DNA from 2 places in the Mesorhizobium sp. ESP7-2 genome. Region 2 is predicted to be linked to the other one. Evidence: predicted binding sites of a transcription regulator. Region 2 holds the regulator's gene; the other holds the start of a gene.
The links. The regulator LexA, encoded in region 2, represses DNA repair genes until DNA is damaged. The targets are predictions, from matches to a motif close to TGTTCNNNNTGTGTTCNG.

Region 1 (14,775 bases), on a different contig from region 2:
GGCAATTGCCGGCTCGGCGCCTTCATCCGCTGCCGGGGTGTCCGACGAGATCTGGCCCTTGCCACGCCGGAACAGGCGGCTGAACCAGCCGCGCCGCGCACCGGGTTTGATCTTGGCGCGCGTGAACACCATCAGCATCGACGGCGTCACCACCAGCGTCAGGATGGTGGCGAAGGACAGGCCGAAGACGATCGCCGAGGACAGCGAAATCCACCATTGCGTCGACGGCGCATTGATCGTCGTCTCGTGATGGAAGATTTCCAGCCCGAGGCCGAAGGCGATCGGCAGCACGCCGAGAATGGCCGATACCGCCGTCAGCACAACCGGACGCGCACGCTCGCGGCAGGTCTGCAGCACCGCGTCCATCTTGTCCCAGCCTTCCTCGCGCAGCCGGTCATAGGTGTCGATCAGCACGATGTTGTTGTTCACCACCACGCCTGCCAGCGCGATGACGCCGATGCCCGACATGACGATGCCGAACGTCTCGCCTGTTATCAGCAGTCCGAGGAACACGCCGATCGTCGCCATGACGACGCAGGACAGCACCAGCCAGACGCTGGTGAACTTGTTGAACTGCGCCAGCAGCACTAGGAAGATCAGGAAGATCGCGGCCCCGAAGGCCTTGCTGAGGAAGGCGCTGGCTTCCGCGCTGTCCTCGTTCGAGCCGGCCAGTTTCCAGCGTATGCCACTGCCGAGATTCATGTCGGCGACGGCCTGGGTAACCTCCTGCTGAACGGCGGCGACCTGAGCGCCGGCGGCGACGTTGGCCTGCACCACCACGGTGCGGGCACCGTCGATGCGATTGAGGATGCCGACGCTCGGCTTCGCCTTGCGAACGACAAAGTTCGAGATCGGCACCGATCCTTGCGAGGTCTGTACCCTGAGCTCGTCGAGCGTCGACAGCGTGCGCCGGTCCTCGGGCAAGCGCAGCCGGATGTCGACCGCCTTGTCGGCGCCGGCCGGCCGGTATTCCGAGAGCTTCAAGCCATTGGTGACGAGCTGCACCACCGTCCCGACGGAGGTTGGGCTGATGCCATACTGGGCGGCCTTGGCCCGATCGACCTCGAGCGCCCAGTCGACGCCGGGCGGCGGCAAGCCATCGGAGATGTCGATGACGCCGGGCACCTTGGCAATGCGCGCGGCGACGGCGCGCGCCTTCTCGTCCAATCCCTTGGGGTCGATGGCCGAAAGCCTGATCTGGATCGGCTTGCCGGTCGGCGGGCCTGCTTCCGGCACGCGCACCTCGACGTCGACGCCGGGAATGCCGGCCATCACGCCACGCAGGTCGTTCAGGATATCGTTGGCCGATTTGCGCTCGCGCCAGTCGATGAATTCGTACTGGATGACGCCGACGACGTCTTCGGGCACGTCCTGGCCGCCGCCCTGGGACTTGCCGACGCGCGTATAGACCGACTTCACGCCCGGCCAGCCGAGCAGCCGGTTTTCGGCAATCTTGGTCGCGGTATCCATTTCGGCCAGCGAGAGGTTGCCGCGGGCATGCACATAGAGCAGGCCGTAGTCGGGTTCGACGCTCGGGAAGAACTCGACGCCGGCACCATACTTCGAATAGCCAACGAAGATGCCGGCCAGCAAGACGACGGTGAGCACCATCACGGTGATGGGGAAGCGTACTGCCTGCTTGACGACAGCCATGTACCAGCCATCGCGATTGCCTTCCTCGTGATGCTGCGGCGCCTTGGCGAAGATCGCACCCAGCGTCGGCGCGAAGACCAGCGCATAGAGCATCGAGGCCGACAGCGTGACGATCAGCGTGATCGGCATGTACTTCATGAAATCGCCGATGATCCCCGGCCAGAACAGCAGCGGCGAGAAGGCAGCGATACGCGTCATCGTCGCCGCGATGACCGGACCGGCCATGCGCTTGGCGGCGAGCGCGAAGGCTTCCTGCTTCGGCATGCCCTCGCTCATCCGTCGTTCGGCGAACTCGGTGACGATGATGGCATCGTCGACCAGCATGCCGACGGCCAGGATGAGGCTGAACAGCACGATCATGTTGATCGTGTAGCCCATCATGGCCAGCAGCAGGATGCCGATCAGGAAGGATGACGGAATGGCCAGGCCGATGAGCAGCGAGGCACGCCCGGACAGCGCGTAGAGGATGACGATGAACACCAGGATGACGGCGATCATCACGTGGTTCTGCAGATCGCCGAGCAGTTGGTTGACGAAGACCGACTTGTCCTGCGTGTAGGTGACGTGCATGCCTTCCGGCATGGTCTTGACGAAGGTGTCGGACACCTCCCTGACCTTGGTCAGCGTGTCGATCAGATTGGCGCCGATGCGCTTCTTGACCTCGATGGCGATGGCCGGCTTGCCGTTGAGGCGCGTGATCGTCGTGGCATCGGCGAAGGTCGAGCGGATCGTCGCGATGTCCTTGGCCTGAACCACGGCATTGGGACCGGCGACCACGGGAAGTGCCGCCACATCCTCGGGCGTCTCGATCAGCGACGGCACCTTGACGGCGTATTTGCCCTGCGAGCCCTCGATGTTGCCGGCGGCGACCAGGCTGTTGGACGCGCCGACGGCGCCGATCAGCTGATCGAGCTGCAAGCCGTAAGACGACAGCTTCATCGGATCGATGACGACTTCGACCAGATCGTCGCGGGAGCCTTGCAGGGAACCTTCGAGGACGCCGGGCACTTCCTCGATGCGGTCACGCAGTTCGCGCGCGGCGGCCGCCAGTACGCGTTCGGGCAATTCGCCCGACAGCGTGACGACGAGCACCGGAAATTCGGAAATGTTGACCTCGGTGACGACGGGCTCTTCGGCCGCTTGCGGCAGGTCGGCCTTGCCGTCCTGAACCTTGGAGCGCGTATCCTGCAGTGCCGTCGCCAGGTTCGTCTGCGGCTGGAACTCGACCAGCACATAGCCGCCGCCCTGGAAAGCGGCCGAGCGCATCTCCTTGAGGCCTTTCAGGCTCTTCAGCTTGCTTTCCATCGGCCGCAGCAGAAGGCGCTCGGAATCTTCGGGCGAAATGCCTTGATAGATCAGGCTGACATACATCATCGGAATCGGAACGTCGGGTTCCGCTTCCTTCGGCGTCGACTGATAGGCGACCCAACCTGCGATCAGCAGGAAGACCAGGACCGAGATGGTCAGGCGGGCATTGTTGATTGCGAGTCTGACGATATCCATGACTTATGCCTGCTGTTGGCTTGGGGAGTGGCGAACGGACATGCTGTCGCCGGGCAAGGCCCGGCGCCGGCGCCCCGCGCTACTGCGTCCCGGCGGTGGCTTCGCCGATCAGCTTGTTGATGGTTGCCTGGTCGGCCTCGACCGGATGAACCTCGTCGCCTTCCTTCACCAGTTCCTGGCCGGCGACGATGATGCGCGCATCGGCCGGGATGCCGCCGAGCACGAGACCGGTCGGCGTGTCGTCGACCAGGTCGATCGGGAAGAATGCCACCTTGTTGTCCGTGCCGACGGCGCGGATGCCGAGATCGCCCTTGTCGCCGAGAGTCACCACCGAGCGCGGCAGCAGGACGGCGTCGGTCGGCAAGGCGCTGAGCTGGATTTCCGCCGTCATGCCGGCCGGCACGGAGCCATCGGCATTGGGGATGGCGATCTCGACACGGAAGGTGCGGGTCGCCGACGAGGCGTCGCGGCTGATATAGCGCACGGTGCCTTCGACGGTCTGGCCACTGACCAGCCGAACGCTGGCCTTGTCACCGATCTTGAGATAGCCGAGGTCGCGCTCGCTGATTTCGCCGCGCGCGATCACCGGATCGAGCTTGAGGATGGTCGCTACCTCGCCGCCCTGCATGACGGAGCTGCCCAGTTCCACCGGCACCCGGTCGATGACGCCGTCAAACGGCGCCTTCACTTCGTTGCGGTCGAGCTCGGCCTGCGCGGTGTCCAGCTGGGATTGCGCCAGGGTCAGATTGGAGCGGGCGGTGTCGAGCTGCAGCTTCGGCAAATTGCCCGTCTTGGCCAGCCGCTCGGCGGCATCGAGTTCCGCCTTGCGCTGCGCCACAAGCTGCTTGGCGTTGGCGGCCATGGAGATCTTTTCCTCAGCGGCGAGCATCAGCACCAGGTCACCGGTCTTGACGTGATCGCCCTGCTTGACAGGCAGCTGGTCGATGACGCCGGCGACGCGGGTTGCAAGCACCGCGCGCTTGTCGGCTTCGGTCAGCCCGGAAATGCGGATGGCGCGCGCATAGGTCTTGCGCGGCGGCGTCACCACCGCGACGGTGCGCAGCGGCGCTTTCTGTTCGGCTTCCGCCGCCTTCGGCTTGCTCGCATCCGGCGCCTTGCCCTGCTCGACTTCGGCTGCCTTGGCCTTGTTGGCCGCTACACTGCCGACCGACGAGAACTCGCCCGTCGCCATCCACGCCGCGAAACCGATGAGCACAACAATGGCTGCAAGCTTGTGAAACCTGATTTTAGGCATCGTCATTTTTCCACTGCGGGTTCGGCCAGCACCGCCTCTTATGACGCGGGCGCGTCGCCGATATGGGTGCGCGCCTGACCGTGTTCAAATTGCCGTGATCGGCGAGCGCGCTTCTACATCAAAGTTGCATCGCAATATAGTCCCAAAGTTGCAGCAGCATTGCATAGCCGGGCAAGGTGTGGTCGCCATGAAACGGTTCTTCGTGACTTGCCTGTCTACTTGACGAAGCGCCCGCTGGCTCGCGATCCGCCCCTGAAACTTCGGCCACGGGCGACCAGCCGCGCTCGCCATGGGTCGTCTCCGGACTACAGCCGCGATCCGCGTCGCGTCGCTGATTGAAGTGCAGGCACAAACCGACGATCGGCGTCAGTGCGATCGGCGAGGGACAATGGCAGCGGCGCCACAACACTCGGCCAAAGGACTGGAATCGCTCGGGAAAAGGGACGACGGCCCCTTCGGATCAGGCTGCTGTCCGACCCCGATGCACCGACGTCGGACAGATGCTGAAAGCACCTATGCGCCCGCATTATTGCGTCCCGGACCGCGTGTCATGATACGCCCGACTTCGGGCGCGGCGCGAGACAGGTGCGGGAATACCAGGTGTATTTCGTCCTATTCGCAATTCTGTACCGAGCATTGCGCCCGATGCCACTGAACGCTCCGGGGCAGCGCCATCCGACCGTCAGTGGCAGCAGGCGTCAGCATGATGACGGCTCTTCCGCACGCCAAGGTTGCCGTCACGCCGACGACGCTGGACTGGGCGCTGCTCCGGAGACCCCCGTCATGGCTGCCGGCAGACGCTGCCGTGGAGCGAACGCCGTCGGATTCAGGCCCGACGGCGTTCGGCCTCGGGATTCTTGCGCGCGGCGAGAAATTCCTTGACCCGACGGCCGGGTGCGGGACCGCGTACCGGCTTGAACCCATCATCGAGTTCGCCGGACAGGTCGAGCGTAGCTTGGCTGCCGACGGCATCGTAATTCTCTTCCAGCCAGTCGCTGGCGGCGGTGCGGCCGAGGTCGCGCAGATAGGTCAGGAAGGCCCATTCGGCATTGACCTTGGACGATGCCGACAGATCCTTGAACGCCTCGTCGGCATCGATGCGATGCATGCGGATGTCGCGATATTCGCCATGCGGCAGTCGACCTGCGGCAATCAGTTCCTTGACGAAGGCGATCGAGCGGAATTCGCGCAGAAGCCCGGCATTGAAGGTGATCTCGTCGATGCGGTTCTGGATCTCGTTGGCGCTTCTTGGTGTTCCCTCGCGCACCACCGGATTGATCTGTACCAGAAGCACATCTTCGGTCGCCGCGGTCTTGAAGAACGGGTAGAGCGCCGGATTGCCGCCGTAACCGCCGTCCCAATAGGGCACGCCCTTGATCTCGACGGCGCGGAACAGTTGCGGCAGGCAGGCCGACGCCATCACCGTGTCGAGGTCGATCTCGCCATCGGAAAACACCCGCAACTGCCCTGTCTCGACATTGGTGGCGGAGATGAACAGCTCCATCGACTTGCAGGCGCGGACATTCCCGAAGTCGATCTCCCTTGCGACCACGTCGCGCAACGGATTGAGGCCGAGCGGGTTGGCGACATAGGGCGAAAACACTCGAGACATGGTGTCGAAGAAGACATAGCCCGGCGTGTTCTCGATTGACCAATTGCCCCAGGCGACATCCCACGGCATGCGCTGCACCGGGCTGAACCGGCCCTTTGCCGCCACCGCGTGCCAGAAATCGTCCAGTTTCTGCCTGGCGCCCTCGACTCCGCCGCGCACGAAACCATCGGCCAATGCGACTGCGTTCATGGCGCCGGCGCTGGTACCGGACACCGCCGATATCTCCAGCCTGCCATCCTCCAGCAGCCGGTCGAGCACGCCCCAGGAAAAGGCGCCGTGCGAGCCGCCTCCCTGAAGGGCGATGTTGATCTTCTTCTTTTCCTCCGCCTTGCCGTTCTTCGTCATGGCGTTCCTGTCATCCTGATGCGCCGGCCTGCCCCAACGTCATTGGAAGGAAGCAGCCATGGCCGGCTTATGTTGCAGTGCAGCATATAAGGATGGACCAAGGCAAGAACACGAACACGGTCGCGTGATCACATGAAATTTCGGTGATGCGAAAAGCCCCTCCGCTGCGATGCGGAGGGACCGTAGCTTTCGAAACAGACGGAAAATCTAGGCGACGAGGTCAGGCACCGGCCCGACATAGCGTGACTGCGGACGGATCAGCCGCCCGGTGGTCTGCTGCTCGCGCGCATGCGCGATCCAGCCGGCAACGCGCCCGGCGGCAAAGACATTGCTGAAGGCATCAGGAGGAAATCCCGCCGCTTCCAGCACCAGCGCGGTGTAGAACTCGACATTGGTCTTCAGCGAGCGCTGCGGCTTGGCGACCCGGAGCACGTCGAGCGCCGTTTGCTCGACCGTCTCGGCGAAGGCCAGCCGGCGACCGGTTTCGCCCTCGCCGCCAAGCTTGCGGACCACCGCTTTCAGCACATCGGCGCGCGGATCGCGCACGCGATAGATGCGATGGCCGAAACCCATGATGCGTTCGCCACGGGCGATCTCGCCGCGCAGCCAGCCGGCAGCGTCGCCATGCGCAGCGATGGCGTCGAGCATCTTGATGACCGGGCCGGGCGCGCCGCCATGCAGTGGACCCTTGAGCGCGCCGAGGCCGGCCAGCACCGACGATGTCAGGCCGGCCAAGGTCGAGGCGACAACGCGGGTGGCGAAGGTCGAGGCATTGAGGCCATGGTCGCATACGGTCACCAGATAGGTGTCGAGTGCCTTGGCCAGATCAGGCGACGGGATGGAGCCCCTGAGCATCCTCAACATGTCGGCGGCATGATCGGCCTTGCCGTCGGGTGCGATCGGCTGCTCACCGCACTGCAGGCGCAGCAGCGCAGGCGTCAGCACCGCGGGCGCCGCGATCAGCCGCAAGGCGTCCGTCAGCGTCTCGCCATCCGGCAGCAAGGCCATGCCGGCGCGCATGGCGCTGTAGACATCAAACGGTGCCAGCAAGGGCAGCGCAGGCGCGAGCCGCTCGAACACCTCGACGCGTGCCTCACCCAGTTTTGCCGCCAGTTCGGCGTCGCCAGGCAGACCGTCGAAGAACCCGTCCAGCAGTAGGTGGACGACCTGGGCGTAACTCCATCGTCCAGCCAATTCCCCAAGCGAATGGCCGCGGATCGTCAGGCGACCGCCCAGACCATCGACATCGGACAGCACGGTTTCGGCCGCCACCACATCATCGAGCCCATTCGCCATAGCCTTGTCTCCTTGAAGCTTTTCCCGATGGGAGATAAGGGTGGGCGCCATAAGCATCAATCTTGATCAATAGAATCAACATCTGGCTCGATATGTCCGAATGGTTGTCGCGGGAAGAGGCATTGGAAAGGCTCCGGGTTAGGCCGCAGACGCTCTATGCCTATGTCAGCCGCGGCCGCATCGGCATGCGCCCGGATCGTGCCGACCCGCGCCGCAGCCAGTACCGTGCCGACGACATCGCGGCGCTGGCGACGCGAAGGGCGCGCGGGCGCAGCCCCTCGGCCATCGCCGAAAGCGCGATCGCCTGGGGCGAGCCGTCGATCGTCACCGCGATTTCGACCGTCTGGCACGGCCACCTCATTTATCGGGGTCGGGACGCCGCGGCGCTGTCCGACCATGCCACGCTGGAAGAAACCGCTGGGCTGCTCTGGGCCCTGCCCGGCCCGATCAGTTTCGAAGCGCCGTCGCCAGATGCGCCGTCCCAGATCGGCCGCGCCCCGGCCTTTGCGCAACTCGCTTTGCTTGCCGGCCAGGCGCGGCCCTCGCTTGGACGAAGTGCTGCCTTGCTGTGCACTGATGCCGCGCACGCGATCGGCGTGCTGGCCAGCGCCCTTGGTGCCATCGCGGGATCTGAACCAGTGCATCGGCGATTGGCACGGGGTTGGTCGGCGGATGATGGCGGCGCGGAAGCGATCCGCCGTGCCCTTGTCCTGCTTGCCGATCACGAACTCAACGCATCGACCTTCGCAACCCGCGTCGCGGCCTCGACCGGAGCCTCGCCCGCCGCGTGTCTGCTTGCCGGCCTGGCGACACTGTCCGGTCCCCGCCACGGCGGGGCCGGCGAAGCGGTGATGCAACTCGCTGAAGACGCGGCGCGGCACGGCGCCGATGCCGCGATCCGGCGCTGGCTCGGCCATGACCGGCCCCTGCCGGGGTTCGGCCATCCGCTCTATCCCGAGGGCGATCCCCGGGCCGCAGCGCTTCTGGCCGCCCTCGACAACACCGACGAGGCGTTGCAATCGCTGCAAGCGGCCGCCATTGCCGCGACAGGCGCCCAACCGAATATCGACTTTGCCCTGGCCGTGCTGACGCGCGGCCTTGGCTTGCCGCGCGATGCACCATTCCACCTGTTCGCGCTTGGACGCAGCGTCGGCTGGGCCGCGCACATGGTCGAACAGATCGCGAGCGGCAGCAGCATCAGGCCGCGCGGCCGCTATGAGGGATTGCTGGGCTGAATGTCGTGAGCGCTATGCGCTTACGACATCGTATCGAGCTTGCGCTGCATGGCCGCGATCTGATCCTTCAGCTGTTGCAGATCGTCGGGTTTCTCCGGCGCTTCCTTCCTGGCCGGTTCGGCAGGGGTCGCGGCAGGCGCCGACGAGCCCGGGGGCGGAAAAGGCGTGAACAGCCGCATTGCGTTCTGGAACATTTCCATGTTGCGGCGCGTCTGTTCTTCCAGCGCCTTGATCGGCGTCGCCATCTTCATCACGTCGAGCGGCGACTTGCCGATGGCGCCCTTCATCTGTTCGCGGAACCGCTCTTGTTCCTTGGAGAAGGCGATCATCGACTGTTCGAGGAAGCTGGGCACGATCATCTGCATCTGGTCGCCGTAGAAGGCGATCAACTGGCGCAGGAACGGGATAGGCAGCATGTTCTGCCCGTCCTTGTTCTCCAGCTCGAAAATGATCTGGGTCAGCACGGGATGCGTGATGTCATCACCGGTCTTGGCGTCCTGGACCGTGAATTCCTCGCCCTTCTTGACCATCTCGGCCAGATCCTCGAGCGTCACATAGGTGCTCGTCCCCGTATTATAGAGGCGGCGGTTGGCGTATTTCTTGATAATGATCGGGTCGTCTTTTGCGGCCATCTGCATCCTCCCCGGACACCGGCACGCCTGAGTAAGCAGCCGGTAACGATTGCGCCCTTTTTGAGGATATGCGCAAAAGCCTCATAATTCCAAGCAGTTTGTGCAGTGCGGGATCATATAATGCTGCATGGCAGGCTAAATATGCTGCGCAGCACCGGCCAGACCGCCGGCGCCACGAGGTGAGGTCTGCTTGCGGCGCATCGGCGCCATGCCGATTTCCGGTTTGACTTGGGGTTGGGAAAGGGCAAGAAAAGTCCTCAACGGCACAACAACACCCTTGAAGTCTGGAGAAGAAAATGTCCGCTTCCATCGTCATTGCCAGCGCCGCGCGCACGGCCGTAGGCTCCTTCAACGGCGCCTTCGCCGCCACGCCCGCGCATGAACTCGGCGCCGTCGTCGTCAAGGAACTTTTGACGCGTGCCGGTGTCGAGGCGGCCGAGGTCGACGAGGTCATCCTCGGCCAGGTGCTGACCGCGGCGCAAGGCCAGAACCCGGCTCGCCAGGCCTCGATCCTGGCCGGCCTGCCCAAGGAGACCACCGCCTGGGGCCTTAACCAGGTTTGCGGCTCTGGCCTGCGCGCCATCGCGCTCGGCATGCAGCAGATCGCCACCGGCGACGCCAAGGTGATCATCGCCGGCGGCCAGGAATCGATGTCGCTGTCGCCGCACGCCGAGCACCTGCGCGCCGGCGTCAAGATGGGCGACTACAAGATGATCGACACCATGATCAAGGACGGGCTGTGGGACGCCTTCAATGGCTACCATATGGGCAACACCGCCGAGAACGTCGCCCGCCAGTTCCAGATCACCCGCGACGATCAGGACCAGTTCGCGCTGGCCTCGCAGAACAAGGCCGAGGCCGCGCAGAAGGCCGGCAAGTTCAAGGACGAGATCGTCGCCTTCACCATCAAGGGCAAGAAGGGCGACACCATTGTCGACCAGGACGAATACATCCGCCACGGCGCCACCATCGATGCCATGACCAAGCTGAAGCCGGCCTTTGACAAGGACGGCACGGTGACTGCAGCCAACGCCTCCGGCATCAATGACGGTGCTGCCGGTGCGCTGCTGATGAGTGAAGCGGAAGCCGCCAGGCGCGGCATCACCCCGCTGGCGCGGATCGCGTCCTGGGCAACCGCCGGCGTCGATCCGGCGATCATGGGCACCGGACCCATTCCCGCCTCGCGCAAGGCATTGGAAAAGGCCGGCTGGTCGGCAGGGGATCTCGACCTTGTCGAGGCCAACGAGGCGTTCGCCGCACAGGCCTGCGCCGTCAACAAAGACATGGGCTGGGATCCCTCGATCGTCAACGTCAATGGCGGCGCCATCGCCATCGGCCACCCGATCGGCGCCTCGGGCGCCCGCATCTTCAACACGCTGGTCTTCGAGATGCGCCGACGCGGCGCCAAGAAGGGTCTCGCCACCCTATGCATCGGCGGCGGCATGGGCGTCGCCATGTGTGTGGAGGCTCTCTGATAGATTTTGGACGGGCGGCGCAAGCCGCCCGGTTCATATGTAGTGCCTGTAGCAAATCCAGTGCCTGCCAAGCCCGACAACAGGGCGATTTCAAAAGGGGAAATGCATGACCAAGGTTGCAATCGTCACGGGTGGATCGCGCGGTATCGGCGCGGCGATCTCGACCGCTTTGAAGACTGCCGGCTATTCGGTTGCCGCGAATTATGCCGGCAACGACGACGCGGCGGCGAAGTTCAAGGCCGAAACCGGCATTCCGGTCTACAAATGGTCGGTCGCCGACTATGACGCTTGCGCCGCCGGCATCAAGCAGATCGAGGCTGACCTCGGCCCGGTGTCCGTGCTGGTCAATAATGCCGGCATCACCCGCGACGCCATGTTCCACAAGCTAACGCGCGACCAGTGGAAAGAGGTCATCGACACAAATCTGTCCGGTGTCTTCAACATGACGCATCCGCTGTGGAGCGGCATGCGCGACCGCAAGTTCGGCCGCGTCATCACCATCTCCTCGATCAACGGCCAGAAGGGCCAGGCCGGCCAGGTCAACTACTCCGCCGCCAAGGCCGGCGATATCGGCTTCTCGAAGGCGCTCGCCCAGGAAGGCGCGCGCGCCGGCATCACCGTCAACGTCATCTGCCCCGGCTACATCGCCACCGAGATGGTCAAGGCGATCGACGAGAAGGTGCTCAACGAACGCATCATCCCGCAAATCCCGGTCGGCCGCCTGGGCGAACCGGAAGAGATCGCGCGCTGCGTTGTCTTCCTGGCTTCCGAAGACGCCGGCTTCATCACCGGCTCGACCCTCACCGCCAATGGTGGCCAGTACTTCATCTGAGTCCTCTTCTCACCGCAGCTAACGGCTGGGGGATCGACGCGTGCTCGCAACAAGCGGACCGGGAAACCGGTCCGCTTTCAAACGACGCTTGATCCTTGGAAGGCTTCGCTGTGGCGCGATGCTCCAATCCGGCACGCAAAGGTTAATGACGGCAGCCGCGTCTGTGCGAAACCCTGTGGTCAAGCCTGTGGATTCTCGGTGGATAAGCTGTTCACAACACAAGATATTGGGGGAACAAAAGGAGAAAATACCGCTGGCGCTGATTTGTCGCCGATTCGTTCCGGCTTTGAGCGCAATGTTAACATTAATGGCCTCGATTGCCTGCAATTCCTTAACGCCGAGTTCAGAAAGATTAACAATTTCATAATGTTGAGCGGGGCGTACCGTACTTCCCGCATCGTTTACCGGCAAAAGTTAACGGCAAGGCCTACCTAGCATAAAACGGGCCAGTTTCGACGATTCAGCATGTGGTGAGACTCGTCGTCACAAAATCCATATCTAGCCGTGAACAAAAGCTGAATCTCTCGGAGTCAGCGATTCGTCGCTGATTCGTTCCAGACTCGTTCCAACTGTTAAGCAGCGGCTCATTTGCGGGTCGACGCGGACGTCTTCGGCACCCTGCCAGAACATTCCGCTTTCGCTTCGCGCCCGAAATCCCTATGTGTCGGCTGTCATACGCGCCGTCCAGGCACGCTCCCGACCACGAGAGGCCAGAAAGCCTTATTTCCGAGCCGATGAACATTCAGCAGAAACACACCGAGCCGCTGATCCTGTCGGGCCGCGACGTGACCGCCGTGCTTGGCCCGACCAACACGGGCAAGACCCATCTCGCCATAGAGCGCATGGTGGCGCACGAAACCGGCGTCATCGGCCTGCCGCTCAGGCTGCTGGCTCGCGAGGTCTACACGCGCGTCTGCGAGAAGGTCGGCGCCCACAAGGTGGCGCTCATCACCGGCGAGGAGAAGATCCAGCCGCTAGGCGCCAAATATTCGGTCTGCACCGTCGAAGCCATGCCGCGCGAGTCCGACGCTGCCTTCGTCGCCATCGACGAGGTACAACTGGCCGGCGACCTCGAACGCGGCCATATCTTCACCGACCGCATCCTGCATCTGCGCGGCCGCCAGGAAACGCTGCTGCTCGGCGCGGCCACCATGCACGGCATTCTCCAGCGGCTGCTGAAGGGCGTCTCGGTGGTGACGCGGCCGCGGCTGTCGCATCTGGCCTATGCCGGCTCCAAGAAACTGACGCGCCTGCCGCGGCGCACCGCGATCGTCGCCTTCTCCGCCGACGAAGTCTATGCCATCGCCGAGCTCATCCGCCGCCAGCAGGGCGGTGCGGCCGTCGTGCTCGGGGCGCTGTCGCCCCGCACCCGCAATGCCCAGGTGGCGCTGTTCCAGTCGGGCGATGTCGACTACCTCATTGCCACCGACGCGATCGGCATGGGCCTCAACCTCGATCTCGATCATGTCGCCTTTGCCCAGAACCGCAAGTTCGACGGCTACCAGTACCGCAATCTGACGGCGGCCGAACTCGGCCAGATCGCCGGCCGCGCCGGCCGGCATCTGCGCGACGGCACGTTTGGCGTCACCGGTCAGGTCGACCCACTCGACGAGGATCTGGTCCAGAAGATCGAGGGCCATGAATTCGACCCGGTGAAGGTGCTGCAATGGCGCACCGCGCAATGCGATTTCGCCAGCCTCGATGCGCTGAAGCGATCGATCGAAACCAACGCCCCGGTCGAAGGCCTGACACGCGCGCTGCCGGCCGTCGACGCGCAAGCGCTCGAACATCTCTCCCGCGACGAAGACATCCGGGCGCTCGCAACCAATGCCAAACGCGTGGCGCTTCTGTGGGAAGCCTGCGCGCTGCCCGACTATCGCAAGATTGCGCCGGCCCAGCATGCCGACCTTATCGCCTCGATCTACATGGACCTCGCCCGGCATGGCCATGTCGACGAGAATTACATGGCCGAGCAGGTGCGCCGCGCCGACACCACCGAGGGTGATATCGACACGCTGTCGCACCGCATCGCCCAGATCCGCACCTGGACATTCGTGTCGAACCGGCCCGGCTGGCTGGCCGATCAGGCACACTGGCGGGAAAAGACGCGTGAAATCGAAGACAGATTGTCGGATGCGCTGCATGAGCGGTTGACGAAACGCTTCGTAGACCGCAGGACTTCCGTCCTCATGCGGCGCCTTAGAGAAAATACCATGCCTGAAGCCGAAATCAGTCCTACCGGAACCGTCCTTGTCGAAGGCCATCATGTCGGCGAGCTGCAAGGGTTCCGCTTCACCGCCGACCAGACCGCCGGCGGCGAAGACGCCAAGGCCGTGCGCACGGCCGCGCAAAAGGCGCTGGCAGCCGAATTCGAGGCCCGCGCGGAGCGCTTCGGCGCCTGCGCCAATGGCGACCTCGCGCTCGGCTCGGACGGCACACTGCGCTGGATCGGCGCGCCAATCGGCACGCTGGTTTCGGGCGAGGACGCGCTGAAGCCGCGCCTGGTGCTGCTGGCCGACGAGCAACTGACCGGCCCGGCCCGCGACAAGGTCGCCGCGCGCGCCGAGCGTTTTGTCAATTTCCAGATCGAATCCCTGCTGAAGCCGCTGGTCGACCTGAAAAACGCCGAGCAGATTTCCGGTATCGGCCGCGGCATCGCCTTCCAGCTGGTCGAGAATTTCGGCCTCATCAATCGCCGCGACATCGCCGAGGAGATGAAGTCGCTCGACCAGGAAGGTCGCGCGGCACTTCGCCGGCTCGGCGTGCGCTTCGGTGCCTATCACGTCTTCGTGCCGGCGCTGATCAAGCCGGCACCCGCCGGACTGGTGACCTTGCTTTGGGCGCTGAAGAACGACGGCAAGGACAAGCCGGGCTTCGGCGACGTCGTCCATGCGCTGGCGTCGGGACGCACCTCTGTTGTCATCGATCCGGCCTTCG
Region 2 (14,775 bases):
CCCTCGCCCACTGGCGACGGCCAGATCCTGTTCAAGGTTGCCGAAGTGTTCGAACCGGCCGGCGCCGACGCCAGCTCGGTGCCGGACGAGGCGCAGAAATCATTCACCTCCGGCATGTCCGACGACCTGCTCGATCAATTGGTGGCGCAGTTGCAGACGCAGTACGACGTCCGCATCGACCAGGCCGCCGTTGCCCAAGCCTCGACAAGATGAGCGCGCTGAAAGCCCATATCGCCAAGGTCGCGACCGGTACCGCCCTGTCCTTCGAGGAGGCCTGCGAGGCCTTCGACATCATCATGTCGGGCGATGCGACCCCAGGGCAGATCGGCGGCTTCCTGATGGCGTTGCGCGTGCGCGGGGAAACGGTGAACGAGATTTCGGGTGCTGTCGCCACCATGCGCGCCAAAATGCTGCGCGTCGATGCCCCTGATGGCGCCATCGACATCGTCGGCACCGGCGGCGACAATTCGCACTCGGTCAACATCTCGACGGCTTCCGCCTTCGTCATTGCCGGCAGCGGCGTGCCGGTCGCCAAGCACGGCAACCGCGGTCTGTCCTCGTTGACCGGCGCGGCCGACGTGCTGATTGCCCTCGGCGTCAAGATCGACATCGCGCCGGAGATTATTGGCAGATGCATCTATGAAGCCGGCGTCGGCTTCATGTTCGCGCCGGCGCACCACCCGGCGATGAAGCATGTCGGTCCGGTTCGCGGCGAGCTTGGCACGCGCACCATCTTCAACCTGCTCGGCCCGCTTTCCAACCCGGCCAGCGTCAAGCGGCAGATGGTCGGCGTGTTCATGCCGGAATGGATCATGCCGGTGGCGGAGACGCTGAAGGCGCTCGGCACCGAGCATGCCTGGGTCGCCCATGGCGATGGCTATGACGAGATCACCACTACCGGCGAGACGCAGGTCGCCGAATTGGTTGGCGGCGAAATCCGCAGCTTTACGCTGACCCCGGAAGAGGTTGGACTGAAGCGCCATACCAAGGATGAGCTGCGCGGCGGCGATGCCGCCTACAATGCCAAGGCCTTGCGCGACATGCTGGGCGGCGCCGCCGGCGCCTACCGCGACACGGTGTTGATGAATGCCGGCGCCGGACTGGTGATTGCGGGCAAGGCGACGACGCTCGGTGACGGCATCGCCATCGCCGCGCAGGCCATCGACAGCGGCCGGGCGCTGCAGGTGCTCGACCGGCTGGTCGAAATTTCGAACGGGTGAACCGTGTCTGACATTCTGCGCAAGATCGAAGCCTACAAGCGCGACGAGATCGCCGCCGCCAAGGCGCGCGTGTCGCTGGCCGAGATCAAGGCACGCGCAAAAGACGCGGACGCACCGCGCGGCTTTCTCGCGGCGCTCGAAGCGAAGCGCAGATCGGGCGGCTTCGCACTGATCGCCGAGATCAAGAAGGCAAGTCCGTCCAAAGGCTTGATCCGTGCCGATTTCGATCCGCCGAGCCTGGCCAAGGCGTATGAAGAAGGCGGTGCGGCCTGTCTTTCCGTGCTGACCGATGCGCCTTCCTTTCAGGGCGCGCCGGAATTCCTCACCAGGGCAAGAGCCGCCGTCGCCCTGCCCGCGCTGCGCAAGGATTTCCTTTTCGACCCCTACCAGGTCTACGAGGCGCGGGCCTGGGGCGCGGACGCCATTTTGATCATCATGGCCAGCGTCGATGACGCCATGGCCAGCCGACTCGAATCGACCGCGTTCGAACTCGGCATGGATGCCTTGATCGAGGTGCACGACGAAGCCGAGACGGAGCGCGCGCTGAAACTGTCATCGCAATTGATCGGCATCAACAACCGCAATCTGCGGACATTCGAGACCAGCCTCGATACGTCGGAGCGGCTGCGGGCGATGGTGCCGGGTGGTCATTTGCTGGTCAGCGAAAGCGGCATCTTCTCGCATGACGATTGCCTTAGACTGCAAAGGATGGACATTACCGCCTTCCTGGTGGGCGAGAGCTTGATGCGCCAACGGGATGTGACCGCTGCAACGCGCTTGCTGCTCACGGGCAAGGCGTCCGATGCATCGGCCCGAAAATCGGAATCGATTTTCGGAGAGCACGATGCATAGAGTCAAAGTGATAGAGCGCACTTTGTGCGTCCGAATGGACGCACGTCGCTCTATGGCGATTTGACGATGGCGGCCGGCCTCACTCATCTCGGTGCGCAGGGCGAGGCCAACATGGTCGATGTCGGCGACAAGGACGAGACGACGCGCACCGCGATTGCCGAGGGTTTCGTCTCGATGCAGCCAGAGACGTTGAAGACCATCCTCGCCGGCAATGCCAAGAAAGGCGATGTGCTCGGCACCGCGCGCATCGCCGGTATCATGGCGGCGAAGAAGACGCATGAGCTTATTCCGCTCTGCCATCCTCTGCTGCTGACCAAGGTTTCCGTCGACATCGAGCCCGACCATGCGCTGCCCGGCCTGAAGGTCACCGCCCTGGCGCGCGTCACCGGCAAGACCGGGGTCGAAATGGAGGCGCTGACCGCCGCGTCCGTGGCCTGCCTGACCATCTACGACATGGCCAAGGCGGTGGACCGCGCCATGGGCATCTCAGGTATCCGGCTGGTCGAAAAGACCGGCGGCAAGTCCGGCGACTACAAGGCAGATGCCTGATGGCGCTGGTTCCGGTCGCCGAGGCGCTCGAACGCCTGCTCGACGGCGCCATGCCGCTGGCCGGCGAAAGCGTCCCTCTCATCGAGGCTGTCGATCGTGTGCTGGCGCAACCGGTCATGGCGCTTCGCACCCAGCCGCCCTTCAACGCTTCGGCCATGGACGGCTATGCAGTACGTGCCGCTGACGTGGCGTCGGTACCGTCGAAACTCTCGGTGATCGGCATGGCGCCGGCCGGGCGTGGCTTTGATGGTACGGTCGGCCAGGCACAGGCCGTACGCATCTTCACCGGCGCACCGCTGCCTGACGGCGCCGACACCATCGTCATCCAGGAAAACGTCCGGGATCTCGGCGGTGGCAATATCGAGGTGGTCGAGCCCACCGCCGAGTGGCGCAACATCCGCCGCGTCGGTCTCGATTTTTCCAAGGGCGACGTGCTGTTGGAAAAGGGGCGCGTGCTCGACTCGGCGGCACTGTCGCTGACTGCATCGGCCAATCATCCCCAAGTGAGCGTGGTGAAACGGCCGCTGGTCGCCATCATCGCCACCGGTGACGAGCTGTTGCCGCCCGGAAGCGAACTCGGGCCGGACCAGATTATTTCGTCCAACGCTTATGGCGTCGCTGCGGTGGCACAGTCGGTCGGTGCCCTCGCGCTCGATCTCGGGATCGCCGCCGACCGCAAGGACGCCATCGCCGGCCTGGTCAGGAAAGCGGTCGCGGCGGGCGCCGATGTCATCGTCACGCTGGGCGGCGCCTCGGTAGGTGACCACGACCTGATCCATGAGGTGCTGACCGGCGAAGGCATGACCCTCGGCTTCTGGAAGATCGCCATGCGCCCCGGCAAGCCGCTGATGTTCGGACGCCTCGGCGATATCAGATGCATCGGCCTGCCCGGCAACCCGGTGGCAAGCCTGGTCTGCTCGCATCTGTTCCTGAAGCCGCTTCTGGCAAGGCTGGGCGGCCGCGCCTACCGTCAGGACGTCCGTCAGGCGCGGTTGGGCATCGCAATGCCGGCCAATGATCTGCGCCAGGATTATGTGCGGGCGGTGGTCAGGGAAGACCACGGCGAACTGGTGGCGACGCCGTTCGGCATCCAGGATTCTTCGATGCTGAGGATGCTTGCCGACGCCAATGGGTTGGTCCTGCGTGCGCCTTTTGCTCCTGCATCTGTTGCAGGAGACGCTTGCAGCGTTCTGATATTGCGCTGAAGAATTTTCCCATAATAAGCTGATAACAAGACAAAAATGATCTCGGCTATTCCGAGATCAAGGTCCGCGTCAATGCGTGCGCCGGGTCGGCCAGGCCATCGACAACGTCGTAATGATGCCGATCGGGCTCGATCACGGCGCTGGTGGTGGCGCCAAGCCCGGTCCAGATATTGGCCAGCAACGCATTCTGGCGCAGGAACTCGGAACGCTCCCCGCCGCCGGCCCAGCAAGTGATGCGGACACCGTCCATGGGCCGCAGCAGTGCCGGGCTTTCCGTCAGCGCCTCATGCTCGTCGATTTTCAGCACCGTGTTCATGTCCGTGCGCATCAGCGGACGCAAATCATGCAAGCCTGAAATCGAAACGACATGGCGTATGCGCCGCGCGACATCGGCCGCCAAAGGTGTTGATGTCGTCACCATGCGGCTGGCGAGATGTCCACCGGCCGAATGTCCGGTCAGCATCAGCGGCCCATCGACTAAGGCCGCCGCCTTGGCGATCGCCGCCCCGATTTCGCTGACAATGCCGGCGATGCGTATGTCCGGGCATTGCGTATAGGACGGCATCGCCACGGCGAAGCCGTTGCCGACCCCGCCACCGGCGAGGTGCGACCACAAGCTCTTGTCGGTCTCCATCCAATAGCCGCCATGGATGAACACCACGAGTCCTCTGGGAGCGCTATTGGGAAGGAAAAGGTCGAACCGATTGCGCGGCCGATCACCATAGGCGATGTCGAGCCGTGCCCGGCCCTGCGCCGACAGTGCGTCACGAAACGCTTGCGCGGGTTCCGCCCAGGCGGCCGGCCAACGGTCGCTGCCGGCGATATTGGCGCCGTTGGCGTAGGCATTGTCCCAGTCGGCAATGCGGTGGTCGAGCATCGGCACCCTCCCCGAAGCGGCATCGTTTCAACACTAGCAATGGCCGCCGCCACGTCTTGCGTCAATGCTCCACGGCAAAACATTTTAGGCTTGAAACAAATTTCGAGTGGTGCGATCCTGCCTACGGAACAGCCGACAAAATGGGAGGTCCGCTGTGCTGTCCGAACGTGTCGATGGTCACCTTTCCGGTGGCATGTCGACAAGGTGTTTTCCGGCTGCACGAAGCCTTTCGCGAGAGACAGGAATTCAGATCCACCGCCTCTGGTCACGTGTCCTGCACGCTGGCCGGGCAGCAGACAGGGACAGCGGCGACATGCTTGGGCCTTCAGCGCATACCGACACGTTCACGCGCGATCATCTGCCGCCGCCGGACCAATGGCCGGACTTCCTGCTCGACGGCTTCGACTATCCAGAACACCTCAACGCCGGTGTCGAACTGACCGACAGGCTGGTCGAGAAGGGCCTCGGCGACCACACCGCCCTGATCGGCAATGGCCGTCGCCGCACCTACAAGGAACTGTCAGACTGGACGAACCGGCTCGCCCATGCGCTGGTCGAGAATTATGGCGTCGAGCCGGGCAACCGGGTGCTGATCCGCTCCGCCAACAACCCGGCAATGGTCGCCTGCTGGCTGGCCGCCACCAAGGTCGGCGCTGTCGTCGTCAACACCATGCCCATGCTGCGCGCCGGTGAACTCACCAAGATCGTCGACAAGGCCGAGATCACGACCGCGCTCTGCGACACCAGGCTGATGGACGAGATGACCGCCTGCGCCAAGGACAGCGCGTTCCTGAAGCAGGTGATCGGCTTCGACGGCACCGCCAACCATGACGCCGAACTCGACCGCGCCGCGCTCGATAAGCCTGTTACCTTCACCGCCGTCAGCACCGGCCGCGACGATGTCGCCCTGCTCGGCTTCACCTCGGGTACCACGGGCGTGCCGAAGGCTACCATGCATTTCCACCGCGATCTCCTGATCATCGCAGATGCCTACGCCCGTGAAGTCCTGCAGGTGACGCCCGACGACATCTTCGTCGGCTCGCCGCCGCTCGCCTTCACCTTTGGTCTCGGCGGGCTCGCCATCTTTCCCCTGCGATTCGGCGCGGCGGCGACGCTGTTGGAGCAGGCGACGCCGCCCAACATGATCCACATCATCGAGACCTACAAAGCGACCATTTCCTTCACCGCGCCGACCGCTTACCGGGCCATGCTGAAGGCCATGGACGAAGGCGCCGACCTGTCATCGCTGCGCGTTGCCGTTTCCGCCGGCGAGACCTTGCCGGCTCCGGTCTTCGAAGAGTGGACACGAAAGACCGGCAAGCCGATCCTCGACGGCATCGGCGCCACCGAAATGCTGCACATCTTCATCTCCAACCGCTTCGACGACAGGAAGCCGGCTTCGACCGGCAAGCCGGTCGGCGGCTACGAGGCGCGCATCGTCGACGACGACATGCGCGAGGTGCCGCGTGGCGAGACCGGACGGCTGGCGGTGCGCGGGCCCACCGGCTGCCGCTACATGGCCGATGACAGGCAGAAGGATTATGTGCGCGACGGCTGGAATCTCACCGGCGACACCTTCACGCAGGACGAGGACGGCTTCTTCCACTTCGCCGCCCGTTCCGACGACATGATCGTCAGCGCCGGCTACAACATCGCCGGACCTGAGGTCGAGGCGGCGCTGCTGTCGCATCCCGATGTCGCCGAATGCGCGGTCATCGGCGCCGAGGATGGCGAGCGCGGGCAGATCGTCGAGGCGCATGTCGTGCTGGTGCAAGGTGTCTCGCCGGACGCGATGACCGTCAAGCGCCTGCAGGACCACGTCAAGACAATCATCGCGCCCTATAAATACCCGCGATCGGTCAAATTCATCGCAGCCCTGCCCAAGACCCAGACCGGCAAGATCCAGCGCTTCCGGCTACGCACGGAGAAAATCAATTGAGCGAGCCCTACGATCCGGCGTCCGAAGGTGCTGAGATGTCGTTCAACGAACGCATGTCCTACAGCGACTATCTGCACCTGGAGAAAGTGCTCGACGCGCAGGCGCCGCTGTCGTCGGCGCATGACGAGATGCTGTTCATCATCCAGCACCAGACATCGGAACTCTGGATGAAGCTCGCCCTGCATGAGATTGGCGCGGCGATCCGCTCGATCCGTGCCGATCGGCTCGAGCCGAGCTTCAAGATGCTGTCGCGCGTCGCCCGCATTTTCGAGCAGTTGAACAATGCCTGGGACGTGCTGCGCACGATGACGCCCAGCGAATACACCGAGTTCCGCGACGCGCTCGGCCAGTCCTCGGGTTTCCAGTCCTGGCAGTATCGCGCCATCGAGTTCATGGCCGGCAATCGCAATCTCGCCATGCTCGGGCCGCACAAGCACCGGCCGGACCTCAGCCAGAAGCTGGAGGTGATCCTGGCCGAGCCGTCGCTCTACGACGAAGCGCTGCTGCTTCTGGCGCGCAACGGCTTCGATATTGGGGCGGACGCAAAGCGCACGGACTGGCGTGAGACGCGAACGGAAAACGAAGAGGTCCTTGTAGTCTGGCAGACGGTGTACCGCGATCCGCAACGCTACTGGATGTTCTACGAACTGGCCGAGAAACTGGTCGACTTCGAGGACTATTTCCGCCGCTGGCGCTTCAACCACGTCACCACGGTGGAACGCATCATCGGCCTGAAGCGCGGCACCGGCGGCACATCGGGCGCCTCCTATCTCAAGAAGATGCTCGAGGTGGTCCTGTTTCCGGAACTCTGGAACGTCCGTACCCGGCTCTGAACTCTTTGTTTTGCGCAATTCCTGTGGGAAAACCGCGTCACAGTTTTCCCGCAGGAATTGCGCCGACTTTTCACGTCACCGCCGTCTTGACCGCGAAGCGCGCATCCTTCCAGGCGCCGGTGCGCAGGATATCTTCCAGCACCTCGACCGCCTGCCATACATCGGCGTAACCGACATAGAGCGGTGTGAAGCCGAAGCGGATCGTCGATGGCGCGCGGAAATCGCCGATCACGCCGCGCTCGATCAGTGCCCGCATCACCTGATAGCCGTGCGGGTGGAGGAACGAAACCTGACTGCCGCGCTGCTTGCCGTCGCGCGGGCTTTCCAGCTCCAGGCCGTAGGCGCCGCATCTGGTTTCGACGAGTTGGACGAACAGATCGGTGAGTGCAATGCTCTTCTTGCGCACCGCCGCCATGTCGACATCGTCCCAAAGGTCCAGTGCTCCCTTGAGCGCCCGCATCGACAAGACAGGCTGCGTGCCGCACAGAAACCTGCGGATGCCGCTGCCGGCCGCATAACCCTGTTCGAAGGCAAAGGGCCGCGCATGGCCCCACCAACCGCTGAGCGGCTGCTGGACTCTATCGTGATGACGTTCGGCGGCGTAGATGAAGGCTGGCGCGCCCGGACCGCCATTGAGATATTTGTACGTGCAGCCGATGGCGAAATCCGCATTGGTGCTGTCGAGTTCGACCGGCAAGGCGCCGGCCGTATGGCAGAGATCCCAGACGATCAGCGCACCGACCTGATGGGCCTTGCATGTCAGCGCCGCCATGTCGCGCAGCTGGCCGGATTTGTAATTGACATGGTTGACCAGGATGACCGCAACGCGCTCGTCGATCAGTTCCTCGATAGTCGGCGCATCGACGCCCTCGAGCCGCAGCACGGTGCCGGGCCGCGTCGAGGCCACGCCTTCGGCCATATAGAGATCGGTTGGAAAACTGTCGCCCTCAGCGACGATGACCGACCGGTCCGGCCGCATGCCAAGTGCGGCATGCAGCACCTTGTAGATGTTGATCGAGGTCGTATCGCAGACCACCGTCTGGCCGGCCGCCGCACCGATCAGGCGTCCCAGCTGATCGCCAAGCGCGACCGGCATGTCGAACCAGCCGGCGGTGTTCCAGGCGCGGATCAAATCCTGCGCCCACTCCTGCGTCGCTGCCTTCTGCAGCTCGTTGAAAATCGCGGGTGCCGCGGCGCCGAGCGAATTGCCATCGAGATAGATGACGCCTTCCGGCAAAGTGAACCGGTCGCGCATGGCACGCAGCGGGTCCGCCGCGTCCATGGCTTCGACGGCTGCGAGATCGAGCGTTGCGTGCATGATCTGTGACATTCCCTGGTTATTCACGTCCTGGTTACTCACGAATGGCTTCGCGTACCGGTGCGGCTCCCCGGCTGCGCTTCAGGCTGGGCAAGGCAAGCATGGCCAGCACGAACAGGCCCGTTGCAAGCTTCAGATCAGGCGGCGGCATGCCGGCGGCGAGGCAGAACGACACCAGCTGGTAGTAGATGATCGCGCCGGCGAAGGGCGCCAGCAACTGACGCCAGACCGTCTGCTTGCCGACGACGGCCTCGCCGATCATCAGCGCGGCAAGGCCGTTGATGAGAATTCCCAGGCCCATATTGACGTCGGCGAACCCCTGCGACTGCACCATCAGCGCGCCGCTTGAAGCCGAAAAAGCGCTCGCCAACCCGACACCGCCTATGGTCGCGGCCCAGACATTGATGCCTTGCGCCTCGGCCATGTCAGGATTGGCGCCCACGGCGCGCACGGCAGTCCCCTTCTCGGTCCTGAAGAACATGTAGAGCAGCATGAAGGCGACAAGCGCGAGAAGGCCCGCTACGGCGATCTTGCTGGCGGGGAAACCCGGCCGCGCGAACGGCACCCAGTCGAACACCGTCGGCGACCCGAACACGGAGAGGTTGGACTTACCCATGATCCGAAGATTGATGCTGTAGAGCATCGTCATCATCAGGATGCCGGCAAGAAGCGTGTGGATGCGGAAGCGCAGATGGATGAAGGCAGTGCAGCAGCCCGCCGCGAAGCCGGCAACGAGGGCGGCAGCGATGCCCATCAGCGGCGATGCGCCGGCGGCAAGGAGAACGCCGCAGACGCAGCCGCCCAGCGGAAAAGCGCCTTCGCTGGTGAGATCGGGAAAATTCAGCATCCGAAACGGGATCATGATCCCGAGCACGACAAAGGCCAGGATCAGGCTTTGCGCCAGGGTGACCGGCATGATCGCGACGAAGCTGGTGAGAACGTCCTCGATAAAGCCCATGATGATCAGCTCGCCAGCAGCATGCGGTCGGTCTTGACGGAGAAATGGCCGATCAGATCGATAACCGTGACCCTCGCCTTCTCTTCACCTGTGACCTCCAGGAGGACACGGCCGGCGTCGAGCATGATCACCCGGCTGCCATAGTCGACGGCGTGTTGCATGTTGTGGGTCACCATCAAGGTCGTCAGCTTCAATGCGCTGACGGCGCGCACCGTTGCCTGCATGACGATCTCGGCCGTGCGCGGATCGAGTGCCGCGGTATGCTCGTCGAGCAGCAGCAGGTCCGGCGATCCGCCGACTGCCATGATCAGAGACAGGGATTGCCGCTGCCCGCCCGAGAGCAGGTCGACGCGCGTGTCGAGACGATTTTCGAGGCCGAGGCCCAGTATCGACAGGCGCTCCCTGTAGGACGCAAGCCGGGTGGCGTTCAGCCCCTGGCGCAAGGTGCGCTTGCTGCTGCGCAAATCAGCCAGCAGCATGTTTTCCGCGACCGTCATGCTGGCGGCGGTACCGCGCATCGGGTCCTGGAACACGCGAGCCAGTTTCGCGGCGCGCTTGTGCACGGGCATGCCAGTCACATCGGCGCCGTTGATCAGGATCTGGCCGGAATCGAGGATCAGGGCGCCGGAAATGGCATTGAGCATGCTGCTCTTGCCGGCTCCGTTGGAGCCGATGACGATGCCGAACTCGGCCGTGGCAAGCGACAGGCTGAGACCGTCCAGCGCGACCTTCTCGTCGGCCTGGCCCTTGTAGAACACTTTGCGCGCGGATCGGATCTCGAGCATCGTTCCTCCCTGACCTCAAGGTGACGGCGTCCGCGCCGTCACCCCTGCTGCCCCGATGTCAGTCGACGATGCAGCCGCAATCGGCCATCGAAGCCGGTATCTCGATGCCGAACGCCGCCATCGCCTTGCGCGAGATCGTCGCCATGTGGTCCTTGTAGGCGGGGCGCGACGGCGCGATCGTCTTGGGGTCCTTGCCCTTCAGGATCTCGGCTGCGATGTTGCCGGCGTTGATACCGACCTGCGTATAATTGACCGCGAAGCTTGCCGGCACGGTGCCGTTGCGGACCGCGCTGTCATCTGAATTGACGACCGGAATACCGGCCTGGCGGGCAGCCGCGGAGACAGCGGCGATCGCCGGCTGGATCAGGTTCGAAGCCGGGCCGTAGATCACGTCGGCCTTGCCGGCGAGCGAGGCGATGCGCTGCTGGATGTCATTGACGTTGTCGATGCCGACTTCCACGACCTCGAAGCCGGCGGCGGGTGCCGCCGCCTTGATCTTTTCGACCAAGGCAACGTCGTTGGCCTCGCCCGGATTGTAAGGCACGCCAAAGCGCTTGGCGTTCGGCAGCAGCTTCTTGGTGAAGGCCATTACCGCGGCGACGTCCTGCAGGTCGCTGGCGCCGGTCATGCCTTCGTCTCCGGAGTCCCATGACGGTACCAGCTTGGCCGCCACCGGATCCGTGACCGCGGCAAAGACGATCGGAATGCCGGAGCCCGCGAGCGCCTTCTTGGCGATCTGCGAGACCGGCGTGGTGATGGTGTAGATCAGCTTGGGCTGCTCCGCCTGCAGCTTGGCGATCATCTGCGGCACCAGCGATGCATCGAAATTCGTATGGCTCTCCGTATAGACGACGTCCTTGCCCTCGACGAAGCCATTATCCGTCAGCGCCTTCTTGAAGCCGGCTATAGCGGCGTTGAGCTGCGGATGCTCGCCGAAATTGGCAATGCCGATGCGTATCTGATCGGCAGCGGCAGTACCCGCGCTCACAATCAATGCGCCGGCCAGGAACAAACCCGACAACCAAGCGGATTTCGACTTCAACATCATTTCCTCCCAGATTTGATCAGCGCCGCTTGGAGCGCGGCTACTGCGGCGATCATGGTCAGTCCGCCGGCCCGTGTCAAATATTATATATAATTCTTGCCACGCCCCCACATCATATATAATTTTTCACTGCCAGACGACGGATGGACCGCGATGCAGGATCAAACCAGCTCCACAAAGACGGAGGCAGCCTATCAGCTGTTGCGGCGCGATATCCTGACCACGCGCCTCATGCCCGGCGCCCCGCTCAAGCTGAGTGTGCTGCGCGGTACCTATGGCGTCGGCTGGACGCCGTTGCGAGAAGCCTTGTCGCGGCTCGAGGCCGAACGCCTTGTCACCGCCATCAGCAATCGCGGCTTTACCGTGGCTCCGGTATCGCGGGCCGAACTGGAGGACCTGGCGCGCGCCAGGATGGTGGTCGAGATCCCCCTATTCCTCGAATCGATGGAGAAAGGCGGCAAGGAGTGGGAGGATGCTGTCGTCACCGCCCACTACCGGCTCTCCCGCTGCAAGACCGCGGTCGACGATCCCTCGGATGCGGCCGTCGACAAATGGGACGAGAACCACGAGGCTTTCCATGCGGCGCTGCTGAGCGCCGCCACATGCGATTGGCTGCTGCGTTTCCGCTCGACAATCTCGGATCAGCTGCGCCGGCATCATCGCTTTCTTGGTCTGGCGCCGACATTGCGGGCCGCGGCTGGCCTCAAGAATGGCTATGAAGAGGCGATGGAGGCACTGCGTGAAGCGATTGCGATCGAACACCATACCGCGATCATGGAAGCGGCACTCGATCGTGACGTCGAGCGGGCCAAGGCGCTGATGACTGCGCATATCGGCTACACCCTGCATGTCTATGTCCACAGCGAAGACAGCGGCGCGACCGAGTACGCCGCCCGCGCCGGCAGCTTGAAAGCTGTCGCCGGATGACTTCAGCGCTTCCGCGACGCCTGTTCGCACGCACTTGATCGGAGCCGGCCGGACGCCTGGATCCGTCGCTGCCCCGAAGCTACAATCGTTGGCGTTTTGGTTTCGTTTCGTTCCGCGAATAATGGATCCATAATTTTTACGATCCATCCCCGGAAAAGCCCTCAAAAAGACTGATGCCAAGCCTCGGCGGAGGATGGGCCACAGCCCATTAACCAACACGATTTCAATGTCCTTGCCGACGGCGGAAAGGGTCGATTGCCGTCCGCTGTCGCGGGCAAAAAACTTCAGACGCCTTAACAAATTCATTAAACTTTAAACGGTTGCGGAACACAACTGGAACAGATAGTGTTTGTTCTGGGTTTGTTTTTCGATTCTGGTTCAGACCTTCGTTCACTGCCTTGGGGGCCGCCATGCTGACACGCAAGCAACATGAACTGCTGATGTTCATCCACGAACGGCTCAAGGAAAGCGGGATACCGCCCTCTTTCGACGAGATGAAGGAAGCGCTCGATCTTGCCTCCAAGTCGGGGATCCATCGCCTGATCACGGCGTTGGAGGAACGCGGCTTCATTCGCCGGCTGCCCAACCGGGCGCGCGCGCTGGAAGTGCTGCGGCTGCCGGACTCGATCGCGCCGGGCCTCAATGCGGCGAAGAAGTTCTCGCCAAGCGTCATCCAGGGCAGCCTTGGCCAAGGCGGTCTCGGCCGCCAGATCAGGCCGGCGGCGGCGCCTTCTCGCCTGCCCGCGGCCGGTAACGACGACGATGCGGTTTCAGCCGTGTCCATCCCGGTCATGGGCCGTATCGCCGCCGGTGTGCCGATCGATGCCATCCAGCATCAGACGCATTCGATTTCGGTGCCGCCGGACATGATCATGGGCGGCGAGCACTATGCGCTGGAGGTCAAGGGCGACTCGATGATCGAGGCCGGTATCTTCGACGGCGACACGGTCATCATCCGCAATGCCGATACGGCAAGTCCGGGCGAAATCATCGTGGCGCTGGTCGATGAGGAGGAAGCAACGCTGAAGCGGTTTCGCCGCAAGGGCGCTTCGATCGCGCTCGAAGCCGCCAATCCAGCCTACGAAACACGCATCTTCGGGCCAGACAGGGTCAAGGTGCAGGGCAAGCTGGTCGGGCTGATAAGACGCTACTGAACCGGTTTGCCATCAGGTTTGTCAGGCTTTTTATAGGGCGGCAGCCCCCTCGCCTCGCGTGAGAATTTTCGCTGCTCGTGCCAGGGCCGGTATGGTCCGTCGACGGCGAATTCGATCGCAGCCGGGCTCGTGGCCGACTGGGGATCGAAGAAGACGGCGGCACTCCCCTTGCGGGCGAGTTGCCGTTTCGTGACGACGAGAACCAGCGGATTGTGGCAGGCGTCATAGGCGGTAGCGTCATTGACGACGATCAGGTCGGCGAAGGCGCAGGCCTTCCAGGTGTTCTTGCGATCCTCGACATAGGCGATGATTGCGCCGGATGGGTGCCTGGCAAGACACAGGCCTTCGCGGCAATAGAACGGCGATCCCTGCGGCAGGTCGGTGGGACTAGCGATGTCGAATTGCCCGTCCGTCTTGTCGAACATTTCCGGTTTGACGATTGATTCTGAGACCAGGGCGCGTTTCCAGTTTTCGGCTGCGAATTCGTTCGGACGTTCCCGGTTGACGGCCAGTTCGCCATTGCCGATCGGCAATGCGACCAGCCGCGCATCTTCCGAGATCAGCACATCGGGCGTGCGCGTGTGCGACACGGTCAACAGGCCGGCAAGCGCGAATGGCAGCGCGGCAAGCCGCAGCCAGGTCGTCGCCATCGTCGCGATGACCAGCGCGACGGTGACCAGCAGCACGGATTGCTGCGAGATCAGCCCGACCCCATCGATCGGAGAGCGCTCCGATATCCACGCCGATACGGCGATCATCGCCGTCAGGCCCTTGCCCATGAGGTAGAGAGCCGGCCAATCCAACCCGAACGGCATCAGCAACGCGCTGGCGACAGCCAGGAACATCACAACCGATACGATCGGCATGACGGCCAGATTGGCGAACAGGCTGAGCGGCGACACCCGCTGGAAATGCCAGATGGCAAACAGCGCCGTTGCGCTGCCGGCGATGATGGATGTCACGGCCAATCCACCTGTCGCCAAGAGGAACTTTCGCGTCAGGAACCCGGGCAGGGATCGCTTTGGCGGCGGTGGCCTCGTCTTTCCCGCATGGTGGTCGGCCCAGCCGGCATAGGCGCCTACCAAGGCCGCTGTCGCAGCGAACGACATCTGG

Region 1: the regulator LexA is predicted to act here: its motif matches at 12,389-12,406, upstream of LB543_RS31500 (helicase-related protein).

The regions. Positions count from the first base shown of each region.
Region 1 covers NZ_JAIUGQ010000059.1:8,510-23,284, forward strand. Annotated here, with positions in the region: gene LB543_RS31455 (efflux RND transporter permease subunit) at 1-3,156, opposite strand, end outside; gene LB543_RS31460 (efflux RND transporter periplasmic adaptor subunit) at 3,236-4,411, opposite strand; gene LB543_RS31465 (patatin-like phospholipase family protein) at 5,238-6,368, opposite strand; gene LB543_RS31470 (citrate synthase/methylcitrate synthase) at 6,576-7,664, opposite strand; gene LB543_RS31475 (citrate synthase) at 7,757-8,899, shown strand; gene phaR (polyhydroxyalkanoate synthesis repressor PhaR) at 8,920-9,531, opposite strand; gene LB543_RS31485 (acetyl-CoA C-acetyltransferase) at 9,828-11,006, shown strand; gene phbB (acetoacetyl-CoA reductase) at 11,113-11,838, shown strand; gene LB543_RS31495 (hypothetical protein) at 12,037-12,273, shown strand; gene LB543_RS31500 (helicase-related protein) at 12,573-14,775, shown strand, end outside.
Region 2 covers NZ_JAIUGQ010000003.1:20,693-35,467, forward strand. Annotated here, with positions in the region: gene LB543_RS04130 (SurA N-terminal domain-containing protein) at 1-213, shown strand, start outside; gene trpD (anthranilate phosphoribosyltransferase) at 210-1,220, shown strand; gene trpC (indole-3-glycerol phosphate synthase TrpC) at 1,224-2,072, shown strand; gene moaC (cyclic pyranopterin monophosphate synthase MoaC) at 2,139-2,621, shown strand; gene glp (gephyrin-like molybdotransferase Glp) at 2,621-3,826, shown strand; gene LB543_RS04155 (alpha/beta hydrolase) at 3,873-4,703, opposite strand; gene LB543_RS04160 (AMP-binding protein) at 5,017-6,642, shown strand; gene kynA (tryptophan 2,3-dioxygenase) at 6,639-7,475, shown strand; gene kynU (kynureninase) at 7,546-8,793, opposite strand; gene LB543_RS04175 (ABC transporter permease) at 8,828-9,751, opposite strand; gene LB543_RS04180 (ABC transporter ATP-binding protein) at 9,757-10,536, opposite strand; gene LB543_RS04185 (ABC transporter substrate-binding protein) at 10,595-11,581, opposite strand; gene LB543_RS04190 (GntR family transcriptional regulator) at 11,735-12,508, shown strand; gene lexA (transcriptional repressor LexA) at 12,919-13,662, shown strand; gene LB543_RS04200 (ComEC/Rec2 family competence protein) at 13,656-14,775, opposite strand, start outside.